DNA from 4 places in the Mycolicibacterium fortuitum subsp. fortuitum genome. Region 3 is predicted to be linked to each of the others. Evidence: riboswitches for the same ligand, from Rfam matches in the RefSeq annotation. Region 3 holds a riboswitch; each other region holds the start of a gene.
What was found. A riboswitch is a leader RNA that binds a small molecule or an ion and turns the genes downstream of it on or off. The one in region 3 is predicted to bind cobalamin.
Positions count from the first base shown of each region.

Region 1 (7,879 bases), 2.6 Mb from region 3:
TCGTGCAGGGTCGACGGGTCGATCGCGTAGCGCAGGTCGTGCCCTTCCCGATCGGTGACATGGTCGAAATCGTCGGGGTCACGGCCCATCAACCTCAGCAACGTGCGCATCACCATGAGATTGCTGCGCTCACATTCGGCGCCGATCAGGTATGTCTGTCCGATGCGGCCGTCGGTCAGGATCTGCCACACCGCGCGGTTGTGGTCGTCGACGTGGATCCAGTCACGCACATTGGCGCCGGCACCGTAGAGCTTGGGGCGCCTCCCGGTGAGGATGTTGGTGATCTGGCGCGGGATGAACTTCTCGACGTGCTGATACGGACCGTAGTTGTTGGAGCAGTTGGAGATCGTCGCACGCACGCGGTAGGACCGAACCCAGGCCCGCACCAGGAGGTCGGCGGCAGCCTTGGTCGATGAATACGGGCTGGACGGGTTGTACGGCGTGCCCTCGGTGAACCGGGCCGGGTCATCGAGCTCGAGGTCGCCGTACACCTCGTCGGTGGAGATGTGGTGCAGCCGAGCCCCGTGCGCACGGACCGCCTCCAACACCGTGAAGGTGCCGACGACGTTGCTGTGCAGGAAAGGTTCCGGGTTGGCCAGGGCGTTGTCGACGTGGGTTTCGGCCGCGAAGTGCACGACGGCATCCGCCTCGCCGACCAACTGGCTCACCAGGGCCGCATCGGCCACATCGCCTTGTACCAGCCGAATCTGGCCGGCCACCGGCGCCAAGGCCTCTTGGCTACCGGCGTACGTCATCGCGTCGAGCACCGTCACCGAAGTGGTCAGTGCCTCGCCCACCGCCAGACGCACGAAGTTCGCCCCGATGAACCCGGCGCCGCCGGTGACCAGTAGCCGCATGGGGCCAACCCTAACCGGCCCCGGTCAGCCTTCCAGGCCCAGTGGCCGGGCCAGTTCGGCCAGAGTGGGAATCAGCTTGTCCGGACCGCCCAGCACCTGGATCGCGACGTGGTCGGCGCCGTTGGCGACATGCTGTTTCAGACGTGCGGCGATGTCCTCGGCGGTGCCGTGCGCGACGACCGCGTCGATCAGTTTGTCGCTGCCGGGTTTGGCGATGTCGTCCTCGGTGAATCCGAGGCGGCGCCAATTGTTGAGGTAGTTGCTGAGGTTCAGATAGAAGTCGACGGTTTCGCGTCCGATCGCGCGGGCGGCCGCACCGTCGGTGGTCAGCACCACCTTGTGCTCGGGGGCCAGGAACACCGTCTCGCCCAGCACGTCGCGCGCATGCGCGGTGTGCTCCGGCGTCGTGAGGTAGGGGTGGGCACCGGCGCTGCGCTGTGCCGAGAGCTTCAGCACTTTGTCGCCCAGCGCTGCGATCACCAGCCGGCTGGTCGGTACCTTGGCCGCGTCGAGGGTGTCGAGGTATTCCACCAGCGCGTCATACGGTTTGCGGTATTCGTCGGTGTGCTCCGGGTGTCCGACACCGATGCCGAGCAGGAACCGGCCCGGGTGCGCGGCCTCGATGCGGTGGAATGACTCGGCGACGGCATTGGCGTCGGCCGTCCAGATGTTGACGATGCCGGTGGCCAGCTGAAGCCTCTCGGTCTGCTCGAGGATGGGTTCGGCGAAAGCGAGGTCGGCGGCGGGAGAACCACCCACCCACAGCGCGCCGTAGCCCAGCTTCTCGATCTCGGCGGCTTGCTCGGGCTGCACCGCCCCGAACGTCCACACCCCGTAGCGACCCAGATCGGGCTTGAGCGAAAGTGATTCGGTCATCTGCGAGTCCTTGTCTCTGGTCCTCTAGGCCAGGCCGAGCGGCCCGGCGAGTTCGGCCAGTGCGGGTACCAGTTTGTCCGGTGAGGTCAGCACTTGTACAGGCACGTGGTCGGCGCCGGCGTCGCGGTGTTGCCGCAGCCGCGCGGCCACCTCTTCCACCGTGCCATGCGCGACGACGGCGTCGATGAACCGGTCGCTGCCCGGCTTGGCGAGGTCCTCGTCGGTGAAGCCGAGGCGCTTGAAGTTGTTGAGGTAGTTGCTCAGACCCAGGTAGATGTCGAGGGCCTTGCGCCCGATGTGGCGGGCCTTGTCCACGTCGGTGGTGAGCACCGCCTTGTGCTCGGGAGCCAGGAATGCCCCCGGCCCGATCAATTCCCGAGCCTGCGCGGTGTGTTCAGGTGTGGTCAGGTACGGGTGCGCACCCGCCGAACGGGCCGCCGACAGTTGCAGCACCTTGGGACCGAGCGCGGCCACGACCCGACGGTGTTCGGGCACGCCGTACTCGTCGAGCTTGTAGAGGTAGTCGGTCAGCGCGTCGAGCGGCTTGCGGTACTCGCCGATCGCCTCGCGATGTCCGACCCCGATGCCCAGCAGAAACCGGCCGGGATAAGCGGTATCGATGCGGTGGAAAGACTCGGCGACCGGGCCTGCGGCAGCACTCCAGATGTTCACGATGCCGGTCGCCAGCTGCAAAGTGTTGGTGGCGGCCAAGATCGGATCGATCCAGTCCAGCTCGGCGGGTGGGGATCCGCCGGCCCAGATCGCGCCGTAGCCCAGCCCTTCGATGTCCCGCAGCTGCTGCGGAGACAGCTGCTGGAACTGCGAGTAGTGGCCGAACGCGCCGTATGTGCCGAGATCGGGCTTGGTGTCCGCTGGGGTCCGGGTCATGAACGTCTCAACCGGAGTGCGTGCTGGGGCTATTCCTGGCGAATCACGCTGATTCTGGATCTGTCGCTACTCTGCGGCCTGCGCCTCGGCGGCCTGGCCCTCGGGCGCTGGGGCCTGCAGGGGCAACAGCACGATGAAGCGCGTATCGCCGGGCTTGGACTGCACCCGCAGATCGCCGTGATGCTTTTCGACCACGATGCGCCAAGCCAGATCCAGGCCAAGGCCGGTGCCTTCCCCGAATGGTTTGGTGGTGAAGAACGGGGTGAAGATCCGGCTGATGTCCTCGGCGGGGATGCCCGGCCCGTCGTCGCAGATCTCCACCCGGATCATCTCGTCGGTCTCCCGGCTGGTGCGCAGGGTCAGCGTGCCGTGGCCGTCCATCGCCTGGATGGCGTTGTCGATGATGTTGGTCCAGACCTGGTTGAGATCGCCTGGATAGCAATGCAATTCGGGCAGTGACTTGTCGAGGTCCTTGCACAGGCTGACCGGCTTGTCCTTGCCGATCTTGTCGCCGAACATCATCAGTGTGCTGCGCAGCAGTTCGTGGACGTCGGCACTCTGATAGTCGCCGCGGTCCATCTGCGAGTACTGCTTGGCCCCGGCCAGCAGCGCCGAGATTCGCCGGCTCGCCTCGGCGATCTCGTTCATCCTCAGCTCGGTGTCGATGGTGTACTTCAGCCAGCCCAGGGCGGCCTGAAGGGTGGCAGAGGCCTCCCCGTCCTTGAGCGCGTCATCGACCGATGCCGAGATGCGTTCCAGCCAGTCGATGTCGAGGCCGGCTTCGACGAACGTCGGGGCGTAGTCCCACGCGTACGTGATGTCGTGGTCTTCGAGCCAGTCGCCCATCTCGTCCTCGCGGTCGGATGTCTCCAGCGCGGTCAGCTCAAGCCCCTTGTTCTTGGCGACCTGCTCGGCGACCTCGTCCTGGATGGTCACCAGCATCCGCAGCGCCTGCGGGGTGAACTTGCCGTCGGCCAGCATCGCCAGCTTGTGACGCATCTTGCCGACGCCCTCGCGCAGGTCGGCCACGGCGCGCGCGGTGGCTGCCGCGGGATTGTTGAGCTGGTGGGTCAGGCCCGCGGTGATGTTGCCGAGCGCCAGCAGCTTCTCGCGCTGACCGATGATCTGGCTCTGGCGCCGGCCGCCGACCTTGTGTCCCTCCAGCAGGTGCACCGCCATCGGGAACTGCGACTGCATGAAACCCGCGAACGCATTCGCGTCCAGCACGAACACCCGCGACGGCTTGGTCAGCCGCACCGACGCTTCGTAGATGTGTTCTTCACCGGGGATGTAGGCCGACCAGGCACCGAAGTAGACGCCGCGCATGGAGGTGCGGTTGGTCTGGATGTCGACGCCAGCGGAGCGCTTCGACATCACCAGTTCGCCGTCGAGCATCACGTAGAAGCACGTGGCGGGGTCACCCTCGGTGACGATCGGGCCGGCCGGGAACGTCTCGATGCTGCCGGCCTGACACAACGTGTCGAGTTGATCGTCGGACAGGTGCTCGAACAGGAACAGTGTTCTCAGTTCGTCCCGCACGCAGGTCTCGCCCATATCCGTCCTCAACTCCTCAGGCCTCGCCGGCCATCACGCTTCTGCCAGGTAGCGGTGTACGAGCATCACGGCCATCGACCCTTCGCCGACGGCGGCAGCCACCCGCTTGGCGGACTCGGCACGCACATCTCCTGCAACAAACACACCGGGCACACTTGTTTCCAGGTGATGGGGCGGGCGTTCGAGGGTCCAGCCGCACACGTCGCGCAGGTCGGGGCCGGCGAGGATGAACCCGTGGTCGTCGCGGGCCACCACGCCGTCGAGCCACTCGGTGCGCGGGGTGGCGCCGATGAAGCAGCACAGCCGCGTCGCACGCACCTCCTCGTGCTCGCCGGACTGCCGGTTCACCAACTCCAGGCCGACGAGGTGATCGTCCTCGCCGATGGCATTGACCACCTCGGTGCAGGTACGCACGAAGATGTTGGGGGTCTGCTCGATCTGCTGGATCAGGTAGTACGACATCGACGCTTCCAGCGACGGGCCGCGCACCAGCAGCGTCACTGACTTGGCCTCACGGGACATGAACATCGCGGCCTGCCCGGCCGAGTTGGCGCCGCCGACGATGTAGACGTCCTCGCCCTTGCATTCGGAGGCGTCCGACACCGAGGCGCCGTAGTACACACCGCGGCCGACATAGTTGTTCGGGTTGTCGGGATCGGCCCAACACCCCGGCACCGGGAGCTGGCGGTACTCGACGCCGGTGGCCAGGATGACCGCCCGGGCGCCGATGGTCTCGCCGTCGGCGAAGGTGATGGTGCGGGCTGCGCCTGCGATGTCGAGGGCGACGGCTTCGCGGGTGGTGATCACCTCGGCGCCGAACCGCTCGGCCTGCCTGCGGGCCGAGGTGGCCAGCTCGGCTCCTGACACCCCGGTCGGGAAGCCGAGGTAGTTCTCGATCCGGGAACTGCGGCCGGCCTGCCCGCCCGTTGTGGTGCCCTCGATCAACACCGTCTTGAGGCCTTCGGAAGCGCCGTACACCGCAGCGGCCAGACCCGCCGGGCCGCCGCCGATCACGGCCAGGTCGTACATGGTCAGCGACGGGGTGGTCGACAATCCCAGCATGTCGGCGAGCTCGCCGTCGTTCGGTTCGACCAGCGTCTCGCCGCCCTCGGTGATCACCACCGGCAGCTGCAGGCCGTCCAGCCCGGCGGCATCGAGCAGCTGACGACCCATGGGTTCGTCGGTGGTGAATGCCCGGAACGTGTGCTGGTTGCGGGCCAGGAACTGGCGCACCTCCCAGGACCGCGAACTCCACTGGTGCCCGATCACCTTGGTGTGCGGGATGGCCCGGTCGCCGACCGCGTGCCAGGCCTCCAGCAGGCCGTCGACCACCGGGTACAGCTTCTCTTCCGGCGGATCCCACGGCTTGAGCAAATAGTGGTCCAGGTCGACGACATTGATGGCGTCGATGGCCGCGGTGGTGTCGGCGTACGCCGTCAACAGCACCCGCCGGGCCATCGGGTAGAGGTCCATCGCGGATTCGAGGAATTCGATGCCGCTCATCTGCGGCATCCGGTAGTCGGCGACGAACACCGCGACGGTGTCGCCACGCAGCTTCAGTTCGTTGAGGGTCTCCAGGGCGTCCGGGCCGGATTCGGCGCGCACGATCCGGTACCGCTCGCCGTAGTGACGGCGTAGGTCCCGGGCAACTGCGCGGGACACCGCGGGATCGTCGTCGACGGTCAGGATTACGGGTTTACGGGGCTGGGAGGCGGGGCCGGTCATCGCTGCTAATTATGCGCCCCGCCGCAGCGGCGCGTCGGCCGCCTCGGTGGCCTGTGGCTACGCGACGCAACGACGCGAGCCAACGACGCGAGCCAACTACGCGAGGCAACACTGTGGGTGTCGGCCAATGAGTCAAAGGCCTGCGCCGGCACGGCATGTAAGAATGTCGCCGGTAAGGCGATGACGACAGTGAGGAAGCCGGTGCGAATCCGGCGCGGTCCCGCCACTGTCATCGGGGAGTGACCCTCATCGGCCACGGCTCTCAAAGGGGCTGGAAGGCGAGGCGAACGGTGATCCGAAAGCCAGGAGACTCACGTCATCGCGTCCTGCGATCCGGGGCGGTGTACCCCGAGGAAGCTGATGCACGCCCATGCCCCGTGCGTTGTGGGTGGCACGTGCGCTGATGACGGCGCTGGTCACCATTGCGGTCGCCTCGGCGGCCGGTTGCTCGGCCGAGCACGCCACCGTCACCGACGGCGCGCGTCCCGGTTGCATCACCGGCTTCGATCCGGCCGCCGACTACTTCCCGGACAAATCGACCCTGTCCGAGGCCACCAACTTCCGCCTCGAATACCACCGCAGCTACCAGATCCTGACCGTGCAGCGCCCCTACCTCGGCGGACAGCCGGTGTCGTATGTGCTGGTGCGCTGCGGCGCCCCGGCCCCCGAGCTGACCGGCGAACTCGCACACGCCCAGCAAATCACCGTCCCGGTACGCACTCTGTATTCGGGTTCCACCACCCATCTGGCGATGATCACCGAACTCGGTCAGGCCGATGTGGTGACCGGGGTATCCAGTCCTGCCGAGGTTGCCGATCCGCAGATCCGTAGCCGCATCGATGCCGGCGCGATCGTCGGCTACGCCCCGGGCGGGCAGCTCAACATCGAGTCGGTGCTGCAGGCCGGCCCCGATGTGCTGGTCACCGAGGGCGTGGACGACCCCGGTTATCCGAAGTTGCGTGAGACCGGAATCCCGGTGGTCGCCGACGCCGAATGGCTCGAGCCCACCCCGCTGGGCCGCGCCGAATGGATCAAAATGTTTGCGGCACTGACCAGTACCGAACGCCAGGCCGAGCAGACCTACCGCCAGATCCGTGATGGCTACCACGCGCTGAGCGCCCGGGCCGCCGCGGCCAGATCGGTCGATGTCCTGGTGGGCGCCATGTATTCGGGCAACTGGTCGATGCCCACCGGCGCCAGCTACCCGGGCCGGCTGGTCGCCGACGCCGGCGGGACCTACCCCTGGCTCAGCGACACCGGCGCGCAGAACCGGCAGCTGAACTTCGAATCGGTCTACGCCCGCGCCGGAAACGCACCACTGTGGCTGGTCACCGACAACTGGAACACCGTGAGCGACGCGGCATCCCAAGACAGCCGCTACGGCGAGCTCACTGCCGTCCGCGATGGTCAGGTGTGGTCGGCCACGAAGGCCGTCGACCAGAACGGCCGCAACACCTACTGGGAGCGCGGAACGGCGCGGCCGGATCTTCTGCTCGGCGACCTGGTGGCCATCCTGCATCCCGAGCTGGCACCCGGCCACGACTTCGCGTTCTACCGCCAGGTCCCTCGGTGAGGGCCCGGACTCCGCTGGTTCTGACGGGCCTGGTCGTCGCGGTCGTTGTGCTGGTCCTGCTGAGCCTGGCGCTCGGCCCGGTCCGCGTGCCGCTCGCCGACACCGTGCGGGTACTGCTCGGCGCCGAGGCTTCCGACCCGCGCTGGCAGGTGATCGTGGCGAACATGCGACTACCCCGGGTGCTCACCGCGCTGGCCGCCGGGGCCGCGCTCGGAGTCGCCGGGCTACAACTGCAGACACTGTTCCGCAACACCCTCGCCGATCCCTACATCCTGGGGGTCAGTTCCGGTGCCAGCCTCGGCGTGGCGCTGGTGGTGCTGGTCGGCGGCAGCGCCGGCGCCGGGTTCAGCGCCGGGATGGCCGGGGTCGGCCGCGCCGGGTCGGTGGTCGCGGCCGCGCTGGGTGC
Region 1 is NZ_AP025518.1:1,608,537-1,616,415, forward strand. It holds gene rfbB (dTDP-glucose 4,6-dehydratase) at 1-857, opposite strand, end outside; gene MFTT_RS07725 (LLM class F420-dependent oxidoreductase) at 882-1,733, opposite strand; gene MFTT_RS07730 (LLM class F420-dependent oxidoreductase) at 1,758-2,621, opposite strand; gene MFTT_RS07735 (ATP-binding protein) at 2,688-4,175, opposite strand; gene MFTT_RS07740 (NAD(P)/FAD-dependent oxidoreductase) at 4,209-5,900, opposite strand; cobalamin riboswitch at 6,047-6,233, shown strand; gene MFTT_RS07745 (ABC transporter substrate-binding protein) at 6,271-7,473, shown strand; gene MFTT_RS07750 (FecCD family ABC transporter permease) at 7,470-7,879, shown strand, end outside.
Region 1: another riboswitch for cobalamin. It lies ahead of MFTT_RS07745 (ABC transporter substrate-binding protein); the one in region 3 lies ahead of metE (5-methyltetrahydropteroyltriglutamate--homocysteine S-methyltransferase).

Region 2 (7,879 bases), 1.5 Mb from region 3:
CGGCAGCCATGTGCCGACCGGCGCGTCATCACCGTCGCCCAACTGCAGATAGGCGTGCTGGTCGTTGAGCTTGGTCACCGAGCTGCCGGGCAGGCTGAGCGGTACCGGAAGCCCGGCGTCGAAGGACACGTCGCGACGGCCCATAGTCGCCAGCGCCAAGCCCGGTTCGGGGCGCGACACCACCTGCGCCCAGACCTGCATCGCCGGCTGCAACGCCAGCGGCGACGTCCGGGCATACAAACCGTGATCGTGGGTCAGATAGCACCCGCTGCGCAGGATCGTCCGGACCGACATCCCGGTGGGCCAGTCCCCGGTCAGTTCCTCGACGACCACGTCGGGATAGGTGCTGCCTCCGGCGGTGACGATCACAGTGCCGGTCTCGAACAACCCCGCGAGTCGCACCGTCGCAGCCCGCATGCGGCGCAGGTAGCTGCGCACCTCGGCGACGGCCTGCGGGCTCACATCCTGGCCGGCGGACGCTTCATAACCGGCCACCCCGACCAGTCGGAGCCGCGGACTGGCCGCTGCGGCGCGGGCTACCTCGTCGGTCTCGACATCACTACGGCACCCGGTGCGTCCCCCGGCCATCCCGATCTCGACGCACACGTCGAGGCGCCGCTGCGCACCGGCCAGCGCCGCCGTCATCAACTCGACCCCGGCGAGCGAATCGACCCAGCACACCACGTGGAAATCCGGGTCGGCGTCGAGTTCGGCCGCCAGCCAGGCCAGCCCGGCGGGGTCGACGATCTCATTGGCCAACACCACGTCGCCGACGCCGAAGGCCCGGAACATCCGGACCTGGCTGACGGTCGCGGCGGTCACGGCAGAGGCGCCCGCCCGGAACTGACGAGCCAAAAGCTGCGGGGACATATGGGTCTTTCCGTGTGGGGCCAATTCGACCCCGGCCCCGGCACACCAATTCGCCATTGTTGTGACGTTGTGCACAAGCGCAGATTCCCGCAGCACGCATACCGGCCCGGTCGGACCGGAGCGCCCGTCGCCGAAGAACTCCGGGCGCAGTGAGCTGACCTGCGCCGGAGTCTGCCCCCACCAGGATGCGGGTAGCCCCTTGAACCGCCAGTCCAGCGGCTCGTGGTCGAGGGCCGTCAGCTTGTCGGCGTGCAATTGTGCGCTCACGTGTTCATTTAAGCTGGCACTTTGTGAGCCCAGCCGACCGCGATGACGCGTCCCAGTCCCAGGCCGACCTTCCCGAACAGTTCCGGATTCGTCAGGCCAAGCGGGAGCGGCTGCTGGCTGAGGGCCGCGAACCCTATCCGGTGACCGTCCCGCGAACCCATACTCTCGCCGAACTGCGCAGTGCCTATCCCGACCTGGCCGCCGACACCCAGACCGGGGTGACCGTCGGTGTCTCGGGTCGCGTCGTGTTCGCCCGCAACTCGGGCAAGCTGTGTTTCGCCACGCTGCAGGAGGGCGACGGCACACAGCTGCAGGCGATGATCAGCCTGGCCCAGGTGGGGCAGGAGTCGCTCGACGCGTGGAAGGCCGACGTGGACCTCGGCGACATCGTCTTCGTTCACGGTGAGGTGATCAGTTCCAAGCGCGGTGAACTCTCGGTGCTGGCCGATTCGTGGCAGATGGCGGCCAAGGCGCTGCGTCCGCTTCCGGTTGCTCACAAGGAGATGAGCGAAGAAGCGCGCGTTCGTCAGCGTTACGTGGATCTCATCGTGCGTCCGGAGGCGCGCAGCATCGCGCGTCAGCGGGTGGCGGTCGTGCGGGCGGTTCGCTCGGCGCTGGAACGTCGGGGCTTCCTCGAGGTCGAGACGCCGATGTTGCAGACGCTGGCCGGTGGAGCGGCGGCCCGGCCGTTCATTACCCACTCGAATGCGCTCGATGTGGATCTGTACCTGCGTATCGCTCCGGAACTGTTCCTGAAGCGCTGCATCGTCGGCGGTTTTGACCGGGTTTTCGAGTTGAATCGGAACTTTCGTAACGAAGGTGTTGATTCGACGCACTCACCGGAATTCTCGATGTTGGAGACATATCAGGCGTACGGCGACTACAACGATTCCGCGATAGTCACACGCGAACTTATTCAAGAGGTCGCCGACGAGGCGATCGGTACCCGTCAGGTGCCATTGCCTGATGGCACTATCTACGACCTCGACGGGCAATGGGATACATTGGAAATGTATCCCTCGTTGTCCGAGGCTCTGGGTGAGGAGATCACGCCGGAGACTTCGGTGGAGTACTTGTGGCGTATTGCTGATCGACTCGAGGTCGAGATTCCGCGGGACCGTGGCTACGGACACGGAAAATTGATCGAGGAACTCTGGGAACATGCCGTCGGCGAGAAGCTCTGGGCCCCTACGTTCGTCCGCGACTTCCCGGTCGAGACCTCGCCGCTGACCCGCGCTCACCGCAGCATTCCGGGTGTGACCGAGAAGTGGGACCTCTACATACGCAGATTCGAGCTCGCCACGGGATATTCGGAACTCGTCGATCCGGTAATCCAACGGGAACGCTTCGAGGCACAGGCTCGTGCGGCTGCCGCCGGAGATGACGAGGCAATGGTTCTCGACGACGATTTCCTTGCCGCATTGGAGTACGCGATGCCGCCGACCACCGGCACCGGAATGGGTATCGATCGCTTGTTGATGGCGTTGACGGGGTTGTCTATTAGAGAGACAGTTTTGTTCCCGATTGTTCGCCGTCACAGTAACTGAGGTCGCGGCAACCGAACTGGCGCGATCCATGCGCTGTTGGAAATATGCGTGTTTTGTGGCACATTAGTGCGCGGGTGAAGGATACTCAGGCGTAAGTCACCAATGCGTAAGCGGAAGGGTTCGGTGCGGGGTAATGGCTAAGAAAGTGACCGTCACGTTGGTCGACGATTTCGACGGTGAAGCCACCGCCGACGAGACGGTCGAATTTGGCCTCGACGGCGTCACCTACGAGATCGACCTTTCCTCCAAAAATGCCGCCAAGCTCCGTAACGACCTGAAGCAGTGGGTTGAGGCCGGGCGCCGGGTCGGCGGCCGTCGGCGCGGACGGGCGGCGGGGCCGGCCCGTGGCCGCGGGGCGATCGACCGCGAGCAGAGTGCCGCCATCCGTGAATGGGCCCGACGCAACGGACACAACGTGTCGACCCGTGGCCGGATCCCCGCCGACGTCATCGACGCATTCCACGCCGCAACATAAACGACCGCAACGTAACCGATAGTTGCCAGCTCCGGACCGGTGAGAATTCCCGGTCCGGAGTTTTTCGCTAGTGGCGAACCCCGAACACGTGGATTTCGGAAACGAATCGCCGACCGGGGGCGTTGCTCATCTGCAGCAGTAGATGTGAACAGCTCGAACTGGGTGCATCCCCCTGTGGAACGGACCGCCAACCTCCGCACCCGGGACAGCCGCCCATTAGAGTGGACGGTAGGTACTGCGTGCGGGCTACGAGAAAACCGATATAACGAAGCCGTACGCGGGTATCGCTAGCGATGGAGAGCAGGTAACCACCGATGTTTGAGAGATTTACCGACCGTGCCCGCAGGGTCGTCGTCCTGGCGCAAGAAGAAGCCCGGATGCTCAACCACAACTACATCGGGACCGAGCACATCCTGTTGGGTCTTATTCACGAGGGCGAGGGCGTAGCCGCCAAGTCGCTGGAGTCGTTGGGCATCTCGCTGGAAGGCGTGCGCAGCCAGGTCGAGGAGATCATCGGCCAGGGGCAGCAGGCGCCGTCCGGCCACATCCCCTTCACTCCGCGCGCCAAGAAGGTGCTGGAGCTGTCCCTGCGTGAGGCGCTGCAGCTCGGCCACAACTACATCGGGACCGAGCACATTCTGCTCGGCCTGATTCGTGAGGGCGAGGGCGTCGCGGCCCAGGTCTTGGTCAAGCTCGGCGCCGAGCTGACGCGCGTGCGCCAGCAGGTGATTCAGCTGCTGAGCGGTTACCAGGGCAAGGAAGCCGCCGAGGCCGGCACCGGGGGCCGTGGGGGTGAGTCGGGCAACCCGTCCACCTCGCTGGTCCTGGACCAGTTCGGCCGGAACCTGACCGCCGCCGCCATGGAAGGCAAGCTCGATCCGGTCATCGGCCGTGAGAAGGAAATCGAGCGGGTCATGCAGGTGCTGAGCCGCCGCACCAAGAACAACCCGGTGCTGATCGGCGAGCCCGGCGTCGGTAAGACCGCCGTCGTCGAGGGCCTGGCGCAGGCCATCGTCCACGGCGAGGTCCCCGAGACGCTCAAGGACAAGCAGCTCTACACCCTGGACCTCGGTTCGCTGGTCGCAGGCAGCCGCTACCGCGGTGACTTCGAGGAGCGCCTGAAGAAGGTCCTCAAAGAGATCAACACCCGCGGCGACATCATCCTGTTCATCGACGAGCTGCACACACTCGTCGGCGCTGGTGCCGCCGAGGGCGCCATCGACGCGGCCTCGATCCTGAAACCGAAGCTGGCTCGCGGCGAGCTGCAGACCATCGGTGCCACCACCCTCGACGAGTACCGCAAGTACATCGAGAAGGACGCCGCCCTGGAGCGCCGGTTCCAGCCGGTCCAGGTGGGTGAGCCGACCGTCGAGCACACCATCGAGATCCTCAAGGGTCTGCGCGACCGCTACGAGGCGCACCACCGCGTCTCGATCACCGACGGCGCGCTGGTGGCCGCGGCCACCCTGGCCGACCGGTACATCAACGACCGGTTCCTGCCGGACAAGGCGATCGACCTGATCGACGAGGCCGGCGCCCGCATGCGCATCCGCCGGATGACTGCTCCGCCAGACCTGCGCGAGTTCGACGAGAAGATCGCCGACGCGCGCCGGGAGAAGGAGTCCGCGATCGACGCGCAGGACTTCGAGAAGGCCGCGAGCCTGCGTGACCGGGAGAAGCAGCTGGTCGCCCAGCGCGGTGAGCGGGAGAAGCAGTGGCGCTCCGGGGATCTCGACGTGGTCGCCGAGGTCGACGACGAGCAGATCGCCGAGGTGCTCGGCAACTGGACCGGTATCCCCGTGTTCAAGCTCACCGAGGCCGAGACCACGCGTCTGCTGCGCATGGAAGAGGAGCTGCACAAGCGGATCATCGGCCAGGAGGACGCCGTCAAGGCCGTTTCAAAGGCCATCCGCCGCACTCGTGCCGGCCTGAAGGACCCGAAGCGCCCGTCCGGTTCGTTCATCTTCGCCGGTCCGTCCGGTGTCGGTAAGACCGAGCTGTCCAAGGCGCTGGCCAACTTCCTGTTCGGCGACGACGACGCGCTCATCCAGATCGACATGGGCGAGTTCCACGACCGCTTCACCGCGTCGCGGCTGTTCGGTGCCCCTCCGGGGTACGTCGGCTACGAAGAGGGCGGCCAGCTCACCGAGAAGGTGCGCCGCAAGCCGTTCTCGGTCGTGCTGTTCGACGAGATCGAGAAGGCCCACCAGGAGATCTACAACAGCCTGTTGCAGGTCCTGGAAGACGGTCGTCTCACCGACGGCCAGGGCCGCACGGTCGACTTCAAGAACACGGTGCTGATCTTCACCTCCAACCTGGGCACGTCCGACATCTCCAAGGCGGTCGGGCTGGGCTTCAGCCAGGGCGGCGGGGAGAACAACTACGAGCGGATGAAGCAGAAGGTCAACGACGAGCTCAAGAAGCACTTCCGGCCAGAGTTCCTCAACCGCATCGATGACATCATCGTGTTCCACCAGCTGACGCAGGACGAGATCATCCAGATGGTCGACCTGATGATCGGCCGGGTCGGCAACCAGTTGGCCGGTAAAGATATGGCCATGGAGCTCACTCCCAAGGCCAAGGCCTTGCTGGCCAAGCGCGGCTTCGATCCGGTGCTCGGTGCCCGCCCGCTGCGCCGCACCATCCAGCGTGAGATCGAGGACCAGCTGTCCGAGAAGATCCTCTTCGAGGAGCTCGGCCCCGGCCAGTTGGTGACGGTCGACGTCGAGGGCTGGGACGGCGAAGGCGCCGGCGAGGACGCGAAGTTCACGTTCTCCGGGGCGCCCAAGGCGGCTGGTTCCGACGGCCCGGATCTGGCCAAGGCCGCGGCCTCCGCGGAATAAGGTTCGACACGAGAAATGCCCCCGCCGAAATGGCGGGGGCATTTTTCATGCCTGCCGATGGGAAGTTCTCCTGCGCCGATAGTTACGATGCTGCTGTAATCGACAGGCAAAGGAACCTGGTGAGAATCCAGGACGGCCGCGCCACTGTTAAAAGTCAGACCCTGACCTGTCATGACACGGACTGGGACGCGAATTCCCGGGAAGGACCAGTAGATGACTTTCACCGAAGCGACCAAGAGCCACGCACGGCCGATCGACCTGTCAGCCACCAAGGCGGTGCTCTGGCTGACCCTGACGGCGTTCCTGGCGCTGCTGGCCCTCTACTTCGTCGGCATGGATCAGGGTGCGACGTCGGTGTTCGGCAACAACACCTACGTGCACGAGTTCGTGCACGACGCCCGCCACCTGCTCGGTTTCCCCTGCCACTGACGCAGCGGAGAAACCGAACAAATGGAAAGACAACTCATCGGGCGCGGCATTCTGGCCGGCGCCCTGGCAGGCGTGCTCGCGTTCATCTGGGCGAAGCTGTTCATCGAACCGGTCATCGGCCGAGCCATCGACTTCGAGAACGGCGTCGGTGCGGCGCATGAGGCGGCCGGTCATTCTCACGGCGGCCATTCCCACGGCGGCGAAGAGAGCGCCGAGGTGTTCACCCGCGGTGTCCAGTCGAACATCGGCATGGGCCTGGGTGTGCTGATCTTCAGCGTCGCGATGGGCGCGCTGCTGGCTGTCGTGTTCTGCGTGGTGTACGGGCGGATCAACCTCACCGCACGGGCACTGGCGGCACTGACCGCGGGCGGCATGCTGGTGTCGTTGTGGATCGTCCCGGCGCTCAAATATCCGCCCAACCCGCCGGCGGTGAGCCTCGACGAGACGATCAAGCAGCGCACTCTGCTGTACCTGCTGTTGGTCGCGTTGTCGGCGGCTCTGTTCGTCGGTTCGATCCTGCTGACGCGCCGGCTCACGCCGAAGTTCGGCGTGTGGAACGCCTGCCTGATCGGTGTCGCGGACTACGTGGTGTCCATGGCGGTGGTCTTCCTGATCCTTCCGGGCATCCATGAGACCCCGTCGGCGTTCCCCGGCGACGACCTCTATGAATTCCGGCTGTACTCGCTGGGGACGCAGGTGGTGATCTGGGCGACCATCGGGCTGGTGTTCGGGGCCCTGGCGTCGAAGGTGCTTGAGGGTAAACGGGAGTCTCTCCCAGCGTGAGTGAGGTCGTCCGGCTGACCTTGGTGTCGCATGCCATGACCGACGCCATGGCGGCCGGACGATTCCCCAACGACGAACCGCTGAACCAGTTGGGCCATCGGCAGGCCAATTCGACCGTCGAGCTCGGTGTCGTCGACGCGGCTTACTGCGGGCCCGAGAAACGGGTGCGGCAGACCGCCGAACTGCTGGGTTTGTCGGCGGCGGTCGAACCCCGACTGGCCGACCTGGACTTCGGGAGCTGGCGCGGGACGGTACTGAGCGGTGTCCGGCCCGCGGACCTGGCGATCTGGCTCACCGACCCGACCCGGGCACCACACGGCGGCGAGTCGGTGGTCGATCTCGTCCAACGGGTGCACGGGTGGATGGACAGCCTGGCCTCGGCGCGGGGACGGCTCGTCGCCGTCACCCACCCCGCGGTGATCCGCGCGGCCATCCTGGTGGCTCTCGATGCCCCGCCGAAATCGTTCTGGCGCATCGACATTGCGCCGATGAGCCGTACCGTCATGAATTTCCGCGGTCAGGCCTGGACGCTGCGCAGCGCTTAGGTCTCCACCGGGGCGCCTGTTTCTACCTCGGGGTTGTCGTTCGGCGACGACCACAGCCCTCAGGTAGAAACCGGCGCAGCCTCGTACCGAGCTAACCCACAGGTGCCATGGCGAACGCCC
Region 2 is NZ_AP025518.1:5,703,100-5,710,978, reverse strand. It holds gene MFTT_RS27595 (alanine racemase) at 1-1,137, opposite strand, end outside; gene lysS (lysine--tRNA ligase) at 1,161-2,684, shown strand; gene lsr2 (histone-like nucleoid-structuring protein Lsr2) at 2,818-3,159, shown strand; gene clpC1 (ATP-dependent protease ATP-binding subunit ClpC) at 3,474-6,002, shown strand; cobalamin riboswitch at 6,114-6,235, shown strand; gene MFTT_RS27575 (CbtB domain-containing protein) at 6,216-6,431, shown strand; gene MFTT_RS27570 (CbtA family protein) at 6,453-7,214, shown strand; gene MFTT_RS27565 (histidine phosphatase family protein) at 7,211-7,759, shown strand; gene MFTT_RS27560 (serine hydrolase) at 7,851-7,879, opposite strand, start outside.
Region 2: another riboswitch for cobalamin. It lies ahead of MFTT_RS27575 (CbtB domain-containing protein); the one in region 3 lies ahead of metE (5-methyltetrahydropteroyltriglutamate--homocysteine S-methyltransferase).

Region 3 (7,879 bases):
ACGCCGCCGATCGCGATGACCGGCACGACCAGGGCCGTACCGATGAAATTTGGATAACGCCTGTACGCCAGCATCCCCGACCTCCTGGCGGTCGGATCTCATGCTGTCGCTCTCACCGGTAGCCCCGGCCGTCGTCGTCAGTGTATTCCAGATGTACAGGAAGTTAACGGAAAGTGTCCAGAATTCATCTTGACTGACGGCCTCGGCAGAAGTGCCGAGCGCGACCGTGGCGGGCAAAAAAATCGGGCAGCGTCCGAATTGCCGGACGCTGCCCGAGTGTGTCAGGGGGCGGGTGGGGCACCGGGAGCCGGAGCGCCCGGTGCCGGCGGAGGTCCGGGGGCCGGCGGCGGGGCCGCCGGATCCGGGAGATTCTCCCCGAGACCTTGCGGGATGTTGGTTCCGGGCGGGGGAGCGGTGCCCGGAAGTGGTTCGCCCAACTGCTCTTTGGGGACCTGCCCGAGAAGGGAACCGCGCAGGTTCCCGTTGCGGTACAGCGTGTGCATCTGCCGCATCCAGTCGAGCCCGGAGATATCCGCGTTCTCCTGGCCCGGCTCAACCCCGACCACCGTGCCCTGGCCGGGTGCCGCCGGCTTCTCGTTCTGCGGGAAGAAGTATCCGTTGTTGAACGCCCTGAGGTTGGGTGCCTCGGTCGGTGGCGGCCCACCCGGTGCAGACGGGGCTGCATACTGGCCGAGCAATGCGCCGGGACTCATGTCGACCCCGTTCGGGACGCCGAGCCGGCCGGGGGCCGTTTCGGTGCCGGTCTGTCCCAGGACCGACAACCCGTTCGACCCCAGCGGTGCACCCATGAGAGGCACCGTGGGGCCCGGCGGTGGGGGCGCCTCAGGAGCCGGGGCCGGTGCGGGAACCGCAGGGGCGCCCGGAACCTCTGGCGGTGCCGGGTCGGCCGCGGCGGTGGCCGAGCAGGCGACCGCCGCACCGACCGCGAACAGCCCGGCTGCGGCGAGAGCGGCCACCGCGTTCTTGACCGCGAATGGGCTGTTCGAGTTCTCGCTCATGCCTTCGTGTTTCGCTTTCACGTCCCGCCCGTCAGACTGCCTTGGTGACGCCGTAGTACGCGACCACATCGTCGGTGTCGGTGGTGGAGCTGGTCAGAGTGGCGTACGACCGCAGGAATGACTGGCCGACGCAGCCGTCGATCTTGATGTGGACGTCTTTCACGGTGACGCGCACGGGCGCGGCCTTGAACGACTTCTTGTTCACCGAGACGTTGGTGACGGTGCCGGGCTTGGCGTGGATCTCGATGGTGCCCGAGATCGGCATGCTCACGCCGGTGGGGATGATGCCGGCGAGCGTGGAGCCCGATGTGCTCAGGCCGATCGATCCGATGAGGCGGACCTGTCCGAGTTCGATGCCGCAGCCGATCTGATAACCGGTGTCCAGCGTTCCGCCGTTCAGCGTGGTGGACCCGCTGCCGGTGACGGTGCCCGTGAAGGTGGCTCCCACCAGGTACTCACGCGAGGACGCAGCGGTGGTCAGCGGTGCGACCGGCAGCTGGCTTTCGTCCTTGGCGGAAACGGTGAGCGTCCAGCCGTCCGGGGTCTTGACGACGCCCGGTTCAGCGGAAGCGACGAGTCCGTTGTCCGGCGGGGGTCCGGCGTCAACGGCCGGTGCGGCGGGGTCCGGCGGCGGAGGCGGGGGGTCCGCCGACGCGAGGGGCGCCAACGCAACCGGGGCCAGCAGGCAGACAGCAGCCAAGGTGGCGAAACGATTCAACATGCGGGAACTTGTGCCTCTCATGGGTTTTGAGTCCGAGGGATCAGCGCGGTGCTCAGGGCGGGTCATGGTCGGTGTGGTATCCGGGCCGGGGTCAGACGGCCTTGGTGACGCCGAGGTAGGTGATGACGTCGTCGGTGTTGTCCGTGGAGCTGGTCAGGGTCGCGTAGGTGCGGATGAACGACTGACCGGCGCACTGATCGAACTTGATACGGACGCCCGTGATGGTGACGCGGGTACCTGTGCCCTTGAACGACTTCTTGTCGATCGGGACGATGGTGACCGTGCCCGGCTTCAGGTACACCTTGCCCTGCAAGCTGATTCCGGTACCGAGGCTGGCGTCGCCCGCGGACCCGGTGAACGGAATCTTGATTCCCGGGCTGAAGCTGATGCCCGGGTTGATCTCGGTCTCGTCGCTGATGATGCCGCAGCCGATCTGGGCGCCGGCCTCAAGCGTGCCGCCGGTGAGCTTGGTCTTGCCGCCACCCGAGACCTTTCCGGTGAACGTCCCACCGACCAGGTATTCACGTGACGATATCGCGGTGGTCAGCGGTGCCACCGGCAACAGGGTCTCGTTGGAACCGGCGACGGTCACGTGCCAACCGTCAGGGGTGTCCAAGACTCCCGGGGGCGAGGACGGTACCGCGCCGGTGTCCGGTGGGGGCGGAGCCGGCGCGGCGGCCGCGGCGGGGGCGGCGGGGTCCGGCGGCGGCGGGGGATCTGCTGATGCAAGGGGCGCAATCGCTACAGGGGCCAACATGCAGACTGCAGCCAGGGGGGCAAAACGACTGAACATGCGTGAACTAGCGCCTCTCGTGGTTTTGGACCGGGCCGTTCTGCGACGCACCATGGTCGCCAGAACCCAACGGTTCCAAGGAATCTGTCGCGACGAATCATTAACCGGTTGCGTTTCGATTCGGTGAACAACGACCCAACAGTCGCCGCCGCATTACCGTCCAGCTGGAATCGTCGAAACTGTGAAGTGGCTGGGAAATGCTCTGCGCCGCAGCGCATTACATATATGAGGTATCGGACGCCGCAGTCGGCACACAATGGACGACCGTTAGGGGGAGCGGGTTGGCCGGGTGTTCACCTTTTGGACATGTGGAACCTCGACCGTGTGGTGATTCGGGGGTAAGGCGGACGCGCGACGAGGCGCGGAGGTCGATGTGGGCGCCCTGCGCCCGAACTGCTACCGACTGACGGAGGAATCGTTGAAGTCGACTCAGGTGTACGAGCACGGAATTGCGGCGCTTCTCGTCGTCTTCGGTATCGGGTTCGCCGCCATGCCATGCGCCACCGCCGAACCGGGTGATGAGGCCGGCGCGCCGGGGCCGGTAGCGCCACAACTTCCCCCGGTTGCGGCGGTAGCGCCGGCCGCAGGTCCGGTACCTGTGCCGGTGGCCAGCACGGACGACCCCGGAGCGCCTGCGGTCACAGCCTGCTCGACGTTCGCCAACGCACTCGATTCGGCATCGACCTTCTACGGTGATTTCGCTGACTCGATCGAAGGGGTGGAGCGCCCGGACTACGGAGACCCGACCATCAGCACGACCAACACCAGCGGCCGTACCGCGCTGCGCGAGGCGGCCGCATCGGCACTGAATGCTGCTGGCACACCTGGCCTTTCGCCGGACATCGCCAACCCGATGCGGTCCTGGTCCTTCGGCGCGACCAAGCTGCTCCTCAAGATGGGGCTACGCAGCGGCGGCCAATCGCTCAATGACACGGCCACCCAGCTCAACAACGATGCCACCAACGCGCAGATGGCTTGCGCGGCGGCAGGCACCCACGCCTGAACGGCATCTCGATCGCATTGCCCTGATCAGTTCGACCCAGCCATGTGCGCGGTGAACCGTGCCGTCAGTAAAGGAATACCGTGATCCGGCTTGCGATTTCGCTGGTGATGCTCGTGCTGCTGGCAACCAGTTGCGCCGACGACGCCGACAAGGCGCAGGGGCCGCCGAAGGATGTGCCCAAGTCAGCGCTCGAGGGGTTGCTGCTCAGCCCCGACGAGATCAACGCCGTGATGGGGACCGACGGAATGGTGGCACACCCCCCGGTCACCGAGATGAGCGATCACCGCAATCTGTTGCCGAATCTGAATTGCCTCGGCGCCTGGCAGGTGAACGAGTCCGCCATCTACGGGGACCGCTGGACTGCCATGCGCCAGGTGCTGCTGCGCGCTCCGGACAACGATGACTGGGACAACCTGGTGGTGCAGTCGGTGGTGATCTTCCCGACAGCGCAGGACGCCCGAGAGTTTCTCGGCCAGTCTGCGGAGCGCTGGTCGAAGTGCACCGACCACAAGGTGAACATCACGCTCAACGGTGAACCGCTGCCCAAGTGGAAGAGCGGTGAGCTCACCAAGACCGACGACGAACTCACCCTCCCGTTCACCCGTGTCAACGGTGATCAAATCCGCGCGTGCCAACGTGCGCTGGCCGTGGCAGCCAATCTCGTCATGGACGTCCAGGCGTGTAAACCGGCGGGTGCGTCGGTGACCCAGGCCGCCGACGTGGTGGACGAGATCAAAGCCGCGATGCCTCGCTAGACCCTGGTCAGCACCGGGTAGGCTGAGCTGCGCAGCTGGTTTGTCGGTGCCGCAGTAGATGCGGTGCCGCCATCGAACGTCGCAGGCTGATTGAGATGCGACGTGAGAGGGAACCCGGTGGGAATCCGGGACTGTCCCGCAGCGGTATGCAGGAACGACCGCCGTCATCAGCACTGGCCCGCAGGAAACTGCGGCTGGGAAGCGACGGCCAGTAGGAGCACGGTTCGCGTGCGTGCCTGTGAGTCCGAAGACCTGCCAGCCGTACCGGGCGCGCCGCGTCCGGTGGTTCATCGCCTCGCGGAATGGGCAGTGGCCGAAGACGGTTCACCCGTGGCGGGGTGGCCCGGGTTCGGTTTGTTGTCTCCTGGCGGTGGCCATCCTCTTCGTACGTTGAAGGACCTCGTCATGAGCACAACCGCAAGACCTTTCACCGCCACCATTCTCGGCTCGCCCCGGATCGGACCCAACCGAGAGCTCAAGCGTGCAGTCGAGAAGTACTGGGCGGGCCGGATCGGCCGCGACGAACTTGAGGCCGTGGCGGCCACATTGCGTCGCGACACCTGGTCGTCGCTCGTCGCGGCGGGGCTGGACTCAGTCCCGGTCAACACGTTCTCCTACTACGACCAGGTGCTCGACACCGCAGTACTGGTCGGTGCGCTCCCGTCGCGGGTGGACGGCATCGCCGACGACTTGGACCGCTACTTTGCCGCGGCCCGTGGCAACGACGAGATACCGCCGCTTGAGATGACCAAGTGGTTCGACACCAACTACCACTACATCGTGCCCGAGATCGCCCCAGACACCACCTTTGCTCTCAACCCGGCCAAGGTGCTGGGTGAGTTGGAAGAAGCACGTGCACAGGGGATCCCGGCGCGGCCGGTGATCGTCGGCCCGCTCACGTTCCTGGCGCTGTCCAAGGCAGTAGAGGGAGCTGACGCGCCCATCGGCCAGCTCGACGACCTCGTCGCCGTGTACGCCGAACTACTCGACGTGCTCGCCGAGAAGGGGGTCGGTTGGCTGCAGATCGACGAACCCGTCCTGGTGACCGACATCCTCGACAACGCGGCCGAACTCGCCGAACGGACCTACACCCGTCTGGGTGGATTGGCCAGGCGTCCTTCCATCTTCGTCGCAACCTACTTCGGTGAGCTGGATGACGCGCTGCCCGCGCTGGCCCGTACGCCGGTCGAGGCCATCGGTGTCGATCTGGTTGCCGGAACCGGTGCCGCCCTGGCCGCAGTGCCCGAGCTGGCGGACAAGCTCCTGGTGGCGGGCGTGGTCGACGGGCGCAATATCTGGCGCACCGATTTGGAGGATGCGCTGGGGACTTTGTCCACGCTCCTGGCCGGTGCCAGGTCGGTGGCGGTATCGACCTCCTGTTCGACATTGCACGTGCCCTACACCCTCGATACTGAGGACGACCTGGACGCCGCGCTGCGTTGCTGGTTGGCCTTTGGCTTCGAGAAGGTCACCGAGGTAGTGGCGCTGGCTCGTGGTCTCGAGGACGGCGGTGAGGCCATCTCGGCAGAGATCGGCGCGTCCAATGCGGCCATCGAGTCACGCAAATCCGATCCGCGCCTCAACAATAACCAAATCCGAAACAGGATCTCGGCGATTGCCGCCTCGGGCGCCAACCGTGGACCGGCCGATCGGCGTCGCGCCGCCCAGCAGGACCGGCTGAAGCTGCCTGCCCTGCCCACCACCACCATCGGGTCCTACCCGCAGACATCGGCCATACGTATTGCCCGCGCCGATCTCAGGGCCGGCAAGATCGACGTCGCGGAGTACGAGCGCCGGATGAAGGCCGAGATCGCCGATGTCATCAAGCTGCAGGAGCAGCTGGGCCTGGACGTGTTGGTGCACGGTGAGCCCGAGCGCAACGACATGGTGCAGTATTTCGCCGAGCAGCTCGACGGGTTCTTCGCCACCCAGAACGGCTGGGTGCAGTCGTACGGCAGCCGGTGCGTGCGACCGCCGATCCTGTACGGAGACGTGGCTCGGCCGAAGCCGATGACCGTAGAGTGGATCACCTACGCACAATCACTCACAGATAAGCCGGTCAAAGGCATGCTCACCGGTCCGGTCACCATCCTGGCCTGGTCGTTCGTCCGGGACGACCAGCCGTTGGCCGACACGGCTGCACAGGTGGCGCTGGCGATTCGTGACGAGACCGTCGACCTGCAATCGGCGGGCATCGCGATCATTCAGGTTGACGAGCCGGCACTGCGAGAGTTGCTGCCGTTGCGATCGAAAGACAAAGAGGCGTACCTGAACTGGGCGGTGGACGCGTTCCGGTTGTCCACTTCCGGAGTGGACGATTCAACACAGATCCACACTCATCTGTGTTACTCGGAGTTCGGTGAGGTCATCGGCGCAATCGCGGACCTCGACGCGGACGTGACCTCGATCGAAGCGGCTCGGTCACACATGGAGGTGCTCGGCGATCTCAACGCTGTCGGGTTCTCCAACAGCGTCGGGCCGGGCGTGTACGACATCCACTCGCCAAGGATCCCCGGCGTAGAAGAGATTGCCATGTCGTTGCGCGAGGCACTCAGAGCTGTTCCGGCCGAACGGCTCTGGGTCAATCCGGACTGTGGCTTGAAGACCCGCACCACCGCTGAGGTGACGGAGTCGCTCAAGCACCTGGTGGCTGCGGCCGCTGAGGTTCGCGGGGCATAGCGGCTCAGCTCGTGGCGGCCTGGGAGTCGAGCCAGGCCGCCAACGAGCGCCCGGCCTCAAGGACGTGGCGTTCGGCGATGGTTCGGGCGGCTTCGGTGTCCTTGGCCTCCAAGGCATCCAGCAGCTGCTCGTGTTCGTCGAGCGAATGCTCCTCGTGCTCGGGAAACACCGTCAGGAAGTTGGACGGCACGACCCGCGCGGCCTGGCGGATCTGAGCCAGCAGCCGCGGGGAGTGCGCAGCCCGGTGAATCTCTTGGTGGAACAGCCAATTGGCCTCGCCGATGCTGTCCTCGCCAGAGCGCCGGGCGACGTCGGCGGCGAGTTCGCGAAGCCGGGCGAGCTCATCGGGCGTGACGCGCACGGCGGCCCAGGCGGCGGCTTGGCCGGTGAGGACGCCGAGGATGGTGAAGCTGTCGGTCACGTCTTCTGAGTTGATGCCGATGACAGTGATCCCGCTGCGTGGTGCGACGCGCACCAACCCTTCGAACGACAGCTCGAGCAGCGCCTCGCGTACCGGCGTGCGGCTGGTCGCGAACTCTTCGGTGATGGCGTCGAGATCGATGCGGGTCCCGGGCGCCAGGGTGCCGGTGATGATTCGGTCGCGTAATTCGCGGGCCGCGCGTTCCCGCACGGTGCCCGCGATGTCCAACGGCGACGTCATCCGTGCAGCGTACCGGGATTACGTACCGCACCTTTGATATCTGATATATCAGATGTTAGATTCCAATCATGCGTACCGATCAGATGTCCCTCGTGGCGTTCATGCAGGCTGGAAGCACGTCGGTGTACGCCGGCTCGTGGCGTCACCCCGCAACAGAACATGGGTACCTCGACGCTTCGTATTACGCGAAGATCGGCCGCCAGCTCGAAGAGGGGTGCTTCGACCTGATGTTTTTCGACGACCGCCTG
Region 3 is NZ_AP025518.1:4,237,799-4,245,677, reverse strand. It holds gene MFTT_RS20385 (hypothetical protein) at 1-74, opposite strand, end outside; gene MFTT_RS20380 (hypothetical protein) at 282-1,019, opposite strand; gene MFTT_RS20375 (MspA family porin) at 1,051-1,740, opposite strand; gene MFTT_RS20370 (MspA family porin) at 1,832-2,533, opposite strand; gene MFTT_RS20365 (Rv2240c family protein) at 2,952-3,536, shown strand; gene MFTT_RS20360 (sensor domain-containing protein) at 3,617-4,291, shown strand; cobalamin riboswitch at 4,345-4,565, shown strand; gene metE (5-methyltetrahydropteroyltriglutamate--homocysteine S-methyltransferase) at 4,697-6,970, shown strand; gene MFTT_RS20350 (GntR family transcriptional regulator) at 6,975-7,631, opposite strand; gene MFTT_RS20345 (LLM class flavin-dependent oxidoreductase) at 7,700-7,879, shown strand, end outside.

Region 4 (7,879 bases), 2.6 Mb from region 3:
TTGTGCACGGTCACACCGGCCGGTGGCACGATGTCGCCTGCGGTGACCGCACCCGGGCCCTGCTTGCGCAGGTACATGGTGACCGGCTCATCCTCTTCGGAGGACACGACCAGGCCCTTGAGGTTCAGGATGATGTCGGTGACGTCTTCCTTCACTCCGGGGACGGTGGTGAACTCGTGCAGCACACCGTCGATGCGGATGCTCGTGACCGCTGCGCCCGGGATGGACGACAGCAGCGTGCGCCGCAGCGAGTTACCCAGCGTGTAACCGAAACCGGGCTCCAGCGGCTCGATGACGAACTTGGAGCGGTTGTCGGCGAGGGTTTCCTCGGACAGTGTGGGTCGCTGAGAGATCAGCATGGTGTTTCTTCTCCTTCTCGGCACCCGCTATTTGATGCCGTCTGGGTACCTACCGGCCGGGCGGCCGGATAGGTCATTACTTCGAGTAGAACTCGACGATGAGCTGTTCGGTGAGCGGCACCTGGATCTGGGCGCGCTCGGGCAGCTGGTGCACGAGGATGCGCTGACGCTCCCCCACGACCTGCAGCCACGACGGGACCGGACGCTCACCAGCGGTCTGCCGAGCAACCTCGAACGGCAGGGTGTTGAGCGACTTCTCCTTGATGTCGATGATGTCGTACTGCGACACCCGGTAGCTCGGGATGTTCACCTTGACACCGTTGACGGTGAAGTGGCCGTGGCTGACCAGCTGACGGGCCATCCGGCGGGTGCGCGCCAGGCCGGCGCGGTACACCACGTTGTCCAGGCGGCTCTCCAGGATCTGGAGCAGGTTCTCGCCGGTCTTACCCGACTGGCGGTTGGCCTCTTCGTAGTACTTGCGGAACTGCTTCTCCAGCACGCCGTAGGTGAAGCGAGCCTTCTGCTTCTCCTGCAGCTGGGTGCGGTATTCGCTCTCCTTGATCCGCGCGCGGCCGTGCTGGCCGGGCGGGTAGGGGCGCTTCTCGAACGACTGATCTCCGCCGACCAGGTCGACGCCGAGACGACGCGACTTGCGGGTGGCGGGGCCGGTGTAACGTGCCATTTTCTAGAATCCTCCCTAGACCCGGCGCCGCTTGGGCGGACGGCAGCCGTTGTGCGGCTGCGGGGTGACGTCGGAAATCGCGCCCACCTCGAGGCCTGCGGCCTGCAGCGAGCGGATGGCGGTCTCGCGGCCCGAACCCGGACCCTTCACGAACACGTCGACCTTCTTCACGCCGTGCTCCTGCGCCTTGCGCGCAGCGTTCTCGGCGGCCAGCTGTGCGGCGAACGGGGTCGACTTGCGCGAACCCTTGAAGCCGACGTGACCCGACGACGCCCAGGCGATGACGTTGCCCTGGGGATCGGTGATCGAGACGATCGTGTTGTTGAACGTGCTCTTGATGTGCGCAGCGCCGTGCGGGACGTTCTTCTTTTCCCGGCGACGGGTGGTCTTGCCGCGCTTGGCGCCCGCGGCCTTCTTCGGTGGTGCCATCGGGGTTACCTAGCCTTCTTCTTGCCGGCGATGGTGCGCTTCGGGCCCTTGCGGGTACGCGCGTTGGTCTTGGTCCGCTGGCCACGCACCGGCAGACCGCGGCGGTGCCGCAGGCCCTGGTAGCAGCCGATCTCGATCTTGCGGCGAATGTCGGCCTGCACCTCGCGGCGCAGGTCACCCTCAACCTTGAGGTTGCCTTCGATGTAATCGCGCAGAACGGTCACCTGATCGTCGGTCAGGTCCTTGGTGCGCATGTTCTTGTCGATGCCCGTCGCGGCGAGGATCTCGTTCGAACGGGTACGGCCGATGCCGTAGATGTAGGTCAGCGCGATCTCCATGCGCTTGTCGCGCGGAAGATCAACGCCTACGAGGCGTGCCATGTGGCGGTGTTCCTTCTTCTCTGCGGAGGTCTGGTCCCAGCCCGTTCCCTTCAGCCCCTAAGGGCTCCAAGGGGTCCGGCCTCCGTGCCGGACGTGGATGAGTGCTCATCGCGGATGAGCGGCGTATCCGCTCAGTGGTGCTGGGAGTTCATCATTCAGTTGTGTTGTGATCCGTCAGTTGAACGGATCAGCCCTGCCGCTGCTTGTGGCGGGGATCGCTGCAGATCACCATGACCCGCCCATGCCGGCGGATCACCCTGCACTTATCGCAGATGGGCTTGACGCTCGGGTTCACCTTCACGGCTGTTTCGATCCTTCTGGCTTGTTGGTGTCATGCGCATGCGCACGTCACCGTTCTCGTCGTTACTGGTCGGGCTTCTATCGGGTCACTTGTACCGGTACACGATGCGGCCCCGGGACAGGTCGTAGGGCGAGAGCTCCACCACTACGCGGTCCTCGGGCAGGATGCGGATGTAGTGCTGCCGCATCTTGCCGCTGATGTGGGCCAAGACCTTGTGTCCGTTCTCCAGCTCAATGCGGAACATCGCATTGGGCAGAGGCTCGACCACGCGACCCTCGACCTCGATGGCACCGTCTTTCTTGGCCATACTTTTCGGCGATCCTTGCTTTCGTTTCGTAGCTTCATCAGTCTCAATGCAGCCCGTCGTGGTGCTGCAACCGACCAACTTCAAAACGTGAGCCGGATCGAGGCGAAGTTGCAGAAATTCAGCAGTTCCAAGACGGGGCACGCAAAAAGTCGGCGCGATAGTCGCACCGTTGGTCCACAATACCCGCTCGGCGGCCAGTACCAAAATCACGGCTGATCAGCTCCGGCGACCTCGATCTGCCCCGAATATTGGTGCGCCGAGAAGCCACGAATCAAGCGAGAATGGTACGGACTGATCCGCGCACCCGGCGAATGGAGACACAAGCACGTGATGGCTGTGTACCTGGCCGCGTTCGTCGTCGGCGGCATCGCTGTACTGGCCGCCCTGCTGCTCGCCGATGTCGGGCACGGCGACGGCATGCCCTTCCTGAGCCTGACCGGCCTGTCGGTCGCCCTACTCGGCGCCGGCACCGGCGGCCTGATCGGCACCTGGCTGGGCCTGGGCACCATCTGGTCCGCGGCCCTGGCCGCGGCCTGCGCGGTCGTGCTGGTGTTCACCCTCAACGGCCTGCTGTTGCCCTACATGCGCCGCCAGCAGTCCAACTCGCACAAGGGCCGGTCCTCTTATGTCGGCCTGCTCGGCACGGTCACCCTCGAAGTCCCGCCGGGCGGATGGGGCGAGATCTCCTTCGTCGACGCCGACGGCAACCGGGTGTTCTCCCGTGCCAAGAGCGACGAGGCCGACGCCCTGCCCAAGGCGACGCGCGTCTACATCGCGGATATCGATCCGGATTTCGTCCACATCGTCGCAGTTCCAGAAACCTGAGCTTCCAGCAACCTGAGCAGTTCCAGAAACCTGAGCTGCACCCGAGCGCTGCCCCACCGAGAAAGGCACCACAGTGTCCCTGCTGCTCATCGTCGTCCTCGTCGCCATCGCCGCGATCCTGATCCTGGTGGTCCTGCCGCTGGTCTACGTGAAGAACTACATCAAGGTGCCGCCCAACGAGGTGGCCGTGTTCACCGGACGCGGCACCCCCAAGGTGGTCCGCGGCGGCGCCCGGTTCCGGATGCCCGGCATCGAGCGGGTGGACATCATGAGCCTGGAACCGTTCAACGTCAGCATCAACCTGCAGAACGCGCTGTCCAACAACGGTGTGCCGGTCAACGTCGAGGCCGTCGGACTGGTGCGCATCGGTTCGGCCGACGAGGCCGTGCAGACCGCGGTGCAGCGCTTCCTGACCTCCGACCTCAACGAGTTGCAGCGTCAGATCAACGAGATCCTGGCCGGCAGCCTGCGCGGCATCACCGCGACCATGACCGTGGAGGACCTCAACTCCAACCGCGACAGCCTGGCCCGCAGCGTGGTCGAGGAGGCCGGCGGTGACCTGGCCCGGATCGGCATGGAGGTCGACGTCCTCAAGATCGCCGGCATCTCCGACGCCAACGACTACCTGAAGTCGCTCGGCCAGCGCCGCATCGCCGAGGTCAAGCGGGACGCCACGGTCGGCACCGCCGAGGCCGAGCGCGACGCCCAGATCCAGTCGGCCAAGGCCCGCCAGGAGGGGTCCATCGCGCAGGCCGAGGCCGACACCGCGATCGCCACCGCCAACCAGAAGCGCGACGTCGAGCTGGCCCGGCTGCGCGCGCAGACCGAGGCCGAGAACGCCCAGGCCGACCAGGCCGGACCGCTGGCCAACGCCCGCGCCCAGAAGGACGTCGGCATTGCCACGGAGCAGGCCGAGGCGGCCCGGGTGCAGGCCCGCATCGAGGTGGAGCAGCGCCGCGCCGAACAGGCCCAGGCTGCCCTGCAGGCCGACGTGATCGCACCTGCCGAGGCGAAGCGACAGGCCGACATCGCGATCGCCGAAGGCCAGCGCCAGTCCACGATCCTGGCCGCCGAGGCCGCAGCCGAGACCGAGCGGCGCAAGGGTCAGGCCGAGGCCGACGCCCGCAAGGCGGCCGCCGACGCCCTTCGGGTGGAGAAGCAGGCCGAGGCCGACAGCCTGCAGGCCAAGCTCGTCGCCGAGGCCGCCGGTAAGAAGGAACTGGCCGACGCCCTGCGGGTCGAGCAACAGGCCGAGGCCGCCGGTATCGAAGCCAAACTGCTGGCCGAGGCCAACGGTAAGAAGGAGATCGCCGCGGCGCTCAACGGCTACACGGCCGAGGCTGCGCGCCTGCTGATGCTTCCCGACGTGCTCGCCTCGGTGGTCAAGGCGACCGAGGCGGCGGCCGCACCGCTGGCCGAGATCGACCGGCTGTCGATCATCGGCGGGTCTGGCGACACCCAGGGCGCGGTCGGGAGCCTGCTCGGCATCAGCCCGCTCGCGGTGGCCAACATCCTGGAGTCGCTCAAGGCCTCGGGCATCGACGTGGCGGCCATGCTCAACCGGAATGCTGACAAGGCCGACGCGCAGGACTGATCGCGCAGGACTGATTCAGCGTCGAGGAAGCGAACCGACTTCGGCTACCGGGACGCTGAGTCAGGCGGGTTCGGGCCCGATGGCCACTGGCCGGTCGGGCGCGCGCCCGCGTACAGGACGTCGTGGCGCACCGTGACGTCCCCGCCAGCGGGGTGTGCTGGTCGGCACGGTTGCCTCAGGTGTTCACCCAATGAGCGACTCAAGTTGGCGGGCATGGCCGGAGGTCAACTCCCGCAACAACGTTCCAAAGGCAGATCGGTTGGGCGATCGGGCGACGCGCGCGTCAGCTATTGCATCTTCCAGTGACATGCGACAATGCCCCGGTACGGCAACGATGGTGCAGGAAGCCGGTGTAAATCCGGCACGGTCCCGCCACTGTGATCGGGGAGCGACCCTCAACAGCCACGGCTCTCAACAGAGCTGGAAGGCGAGGCGAGCGTTGATCCGAGAGTCAGGACACTCACATCGTCGCATCCTTCGACGCGGGGCGGTGTACCCCGAAGAGAGCTGGTCCCCTTGCCTGCCCCGGTCTGGGCGGCGTCGCCGCCTGAGGTCCATTCGTCCTTGTTGTCCGCCGGCCCCGGCGCCGGCTCATTGCTGGCCTCCGCCGCAGCGTGGTCCACATTGGCGGCGGACTACAACTCCATCGCCGAAGAGCTGACCGCAGTACTGGGCGCAGTCCAGTCCGAGATCTGGATGGGCCCATCCGCGGAGGCGTACGTGGCCGCCAACGGCCCCTATCTGGCGTGGCTACGACGCGCCGAAGCCCAGGCCACGTCGACGGCCGCCGCGCTGCAGACCGCCGCCGGGGCCTATGCCAGCGCCCTGGCGGCCATGCCGACCATGGCTGAGCTGGCCGCCAACCACGCCGCACACGCGGTGCTGGTGGGCACGAATTTCTTTGGTGTCAACACCATTCCGATAGCGCTGAACGAGGCCAACTATGCGCGGATGTGGGCACAGGCCGCCGCGGTGATGACCACCTACGAGGCGACGGCGGACGCCTCGGTGACCTCGGTGCCACAGCTCGAGGCGGCGCCCCCGATGCTCAAGGTAGAGCCCGCGATGCTCAAGACGCTGGACAGTGCGGACTCGGCCCCGGAAACCGCGCCGGAGGCCCCGCAGTGGTTCACCGACTTCGCCAAGTGGCTCGAAGGCTTTGTCCCCCAAGCGCCTTATCCCGACAGCAGCCAGTATCCGCTCTACGTCGAGCTGCAGGAGTTCTTCAACAAGATCGGCTACACCGGTATCCCGGATCCGCTGGCCGATTTCTTCGCCGGGCTGCAGAACGGATCGAATCTGCTGCCACCAATCGGGGTGCCAGGGTCGTGGCTGGGTTGGACCGGCAACCCGTTGAGCTATCTCAACCCCGCCACCCTGGCCTATATCTTCTCGGTGCCACTGGACCCGGTGTCCTATATCGTGTTCACCAGCAAGGTGATCATCGACGACCTGATCGCGGTCCTGTACACCGCGCTGTTCAATCCCCAGGCCCTGGGTGTGGTCATCCCCCTGGTGATGGTGGAGATCATCGGGTCCACGATCGGCAACACCATCCAGTTGCTCAACTACACGATCACCCAGACGGCGTTGCTCCCCGTGTTGCTGCCGGCGCTGGCCGCCACGACCGCGCTGGCCCCGGTCGGAGTGGTCGGCGGCCTGGGAGTCGGGGCGCTGGCGCACCATGCGACGACGGAGGCCGTGGTGCCGCCGCCTTCGCCCGCGCCGCCGTCAGCCGGCCTGACAATGGCTCAGCCGTCGCCTTCTGCACCGGCCCCTGCCCCGGCCCCCACGCCGGCCCCGCCGCCGACGCCGACGCCTACCCCAGCTCCCGCACCGCCGCCTGCCCCGCCGCCGACGCCGGCTGGCCCACCTTCGGTGTCCATGCCCGCCTACGGGTACATGGTCGGCGGCTTGGACATGGGTGCCCGTCGCGCGGCGGGGAGCAGAACCCGCAAGAAGGCGGCCTCCAAGCCGGCCGCCGACGAAGCTGATGTGGCCGAGCCTGAGGAAGATGCTGCGGCACCGCGTCATCGCCGGCGCCGGGAGAAAGTCGGGATGCACGGGCGCGGGCACAAGTACATGTACCTGGATCAGGACCTGGCGCCCGATCCGGTGGCCATGCCCTCGGACCGCGGCGCCGGAAGCCTCGGCTTCGCCGGTTCCGCCCCGCGCGAGGGCACCGCGCCACCGGCCGGGCTTGCCAAGCTGGCCGGGGACGAGTTCGGCGGTGGCGCTGTCAGTCCAATGCTTCCGAACACCTGGCCGGCCGACGGGGACAACGGCTAAGCGGTGATCAGCCCCCGCAGCGGATCTGTTTTCCGCTGCGGTCCAACGGGTCTGGGCCCAGCCCGAGGTACTTGTCGCGCAGCTTGTCCCACAGTTCCAGCTGGCCCCACTCGGGCTCGTCGCGGATCTGCTGGTCGTTGGTGAGGAACGGGTTGGGCAGCATCACCGTCATCATCTGCTCGTCGCGCCCGTTGTAGAGCCGCACCCCCCACGACATCGGGTTGCCTTCCTTGCCGATCGAGCGGTACAGCTCGGCGCGGCTGCAGCGGCGGATCTGGCCCAGCTCGCGGCCGCTGGCGCGGTGCTTGCCGATGCACAGGTGGAAGTGCCAGCGACCGAAATCGATGGTGGCATAACCGTCGAGCATCGCGATCTTGCGTGGTGCGTTGGGCGCGGCCACTTCCCAGGCGGCACCCTGCATGATGATCCCGAACCAGATCTCGTCCCAGTACTCGTCGAAGCACAGGTGCAGCAGATCCAGCAGGCTGTCCTGATCGGTGGGCAACGGCCACACCTGTTCGCGGCCACGGTCTTCGGTGTCGACGATCGGCGGATCGGCGACGATCTCAGCGGTGGTGTCAGTCATGTGGATCCCTTCTCCAAACGTGAATCGGTCTCGGGTTTGTGGGTCAGCGTGCAATCACCGCACAACCCGGCGTCGGGCGTGCGATAGAACAGGCAGCAACTGGTGCGCCGATAATCGGTGCTCGATC
Region 4 is NZ_AP025518.1:1,618,658-1,626,536, reverse strand. It holds gene MFTT_RS07810 (DNA-directed RNA polymerase subunit alpha) at 1-359, opposite strand, end outside; gene rpsD (30S ribosomal protein S4) at 436-1,041, opposite strand; gene rpsK (30S ribosomal protein S11) at 1,057-1,470, opposite strand; gene rpsM (30S ribosomal protein S13) at 1,476-1,850, opposite strand; gene rpmJ (50S ribosomal protein L36) at 2,038-2,151, opposite strand; gene infA (translation initiation factor IF-1) at 2,237-2,458, opposite strand; gene MFTT_RS07780 (NfeD family membrane protein) at 2,789-3,283, shown strand; gene MFTT_RS07775 (flotillin family protein) at 3,357-4,877, shown strand; cobalamin riboswitch at 5,176-5,359, shown strand; gene MFTT_RS30975 (PPE family protein) at 5,394-7,166, shown strand; gene MFTT_RS07760 (DUF7676 family protein) at 7,174-7,752, opposite strand; gene MFTT_RS07755 (ATP-binding cassette domain-containing protein) at 7,749-7,879, opposite strand, start outside.
Region 4: another riboswitch for cobalamin. It lies ahead of MFTT_RS30975 (PPE family protein); the one in region 3 lies ahead of metE (5-methyltetrahydropteroyltriglutamate--homocysteine S-methyltransferase).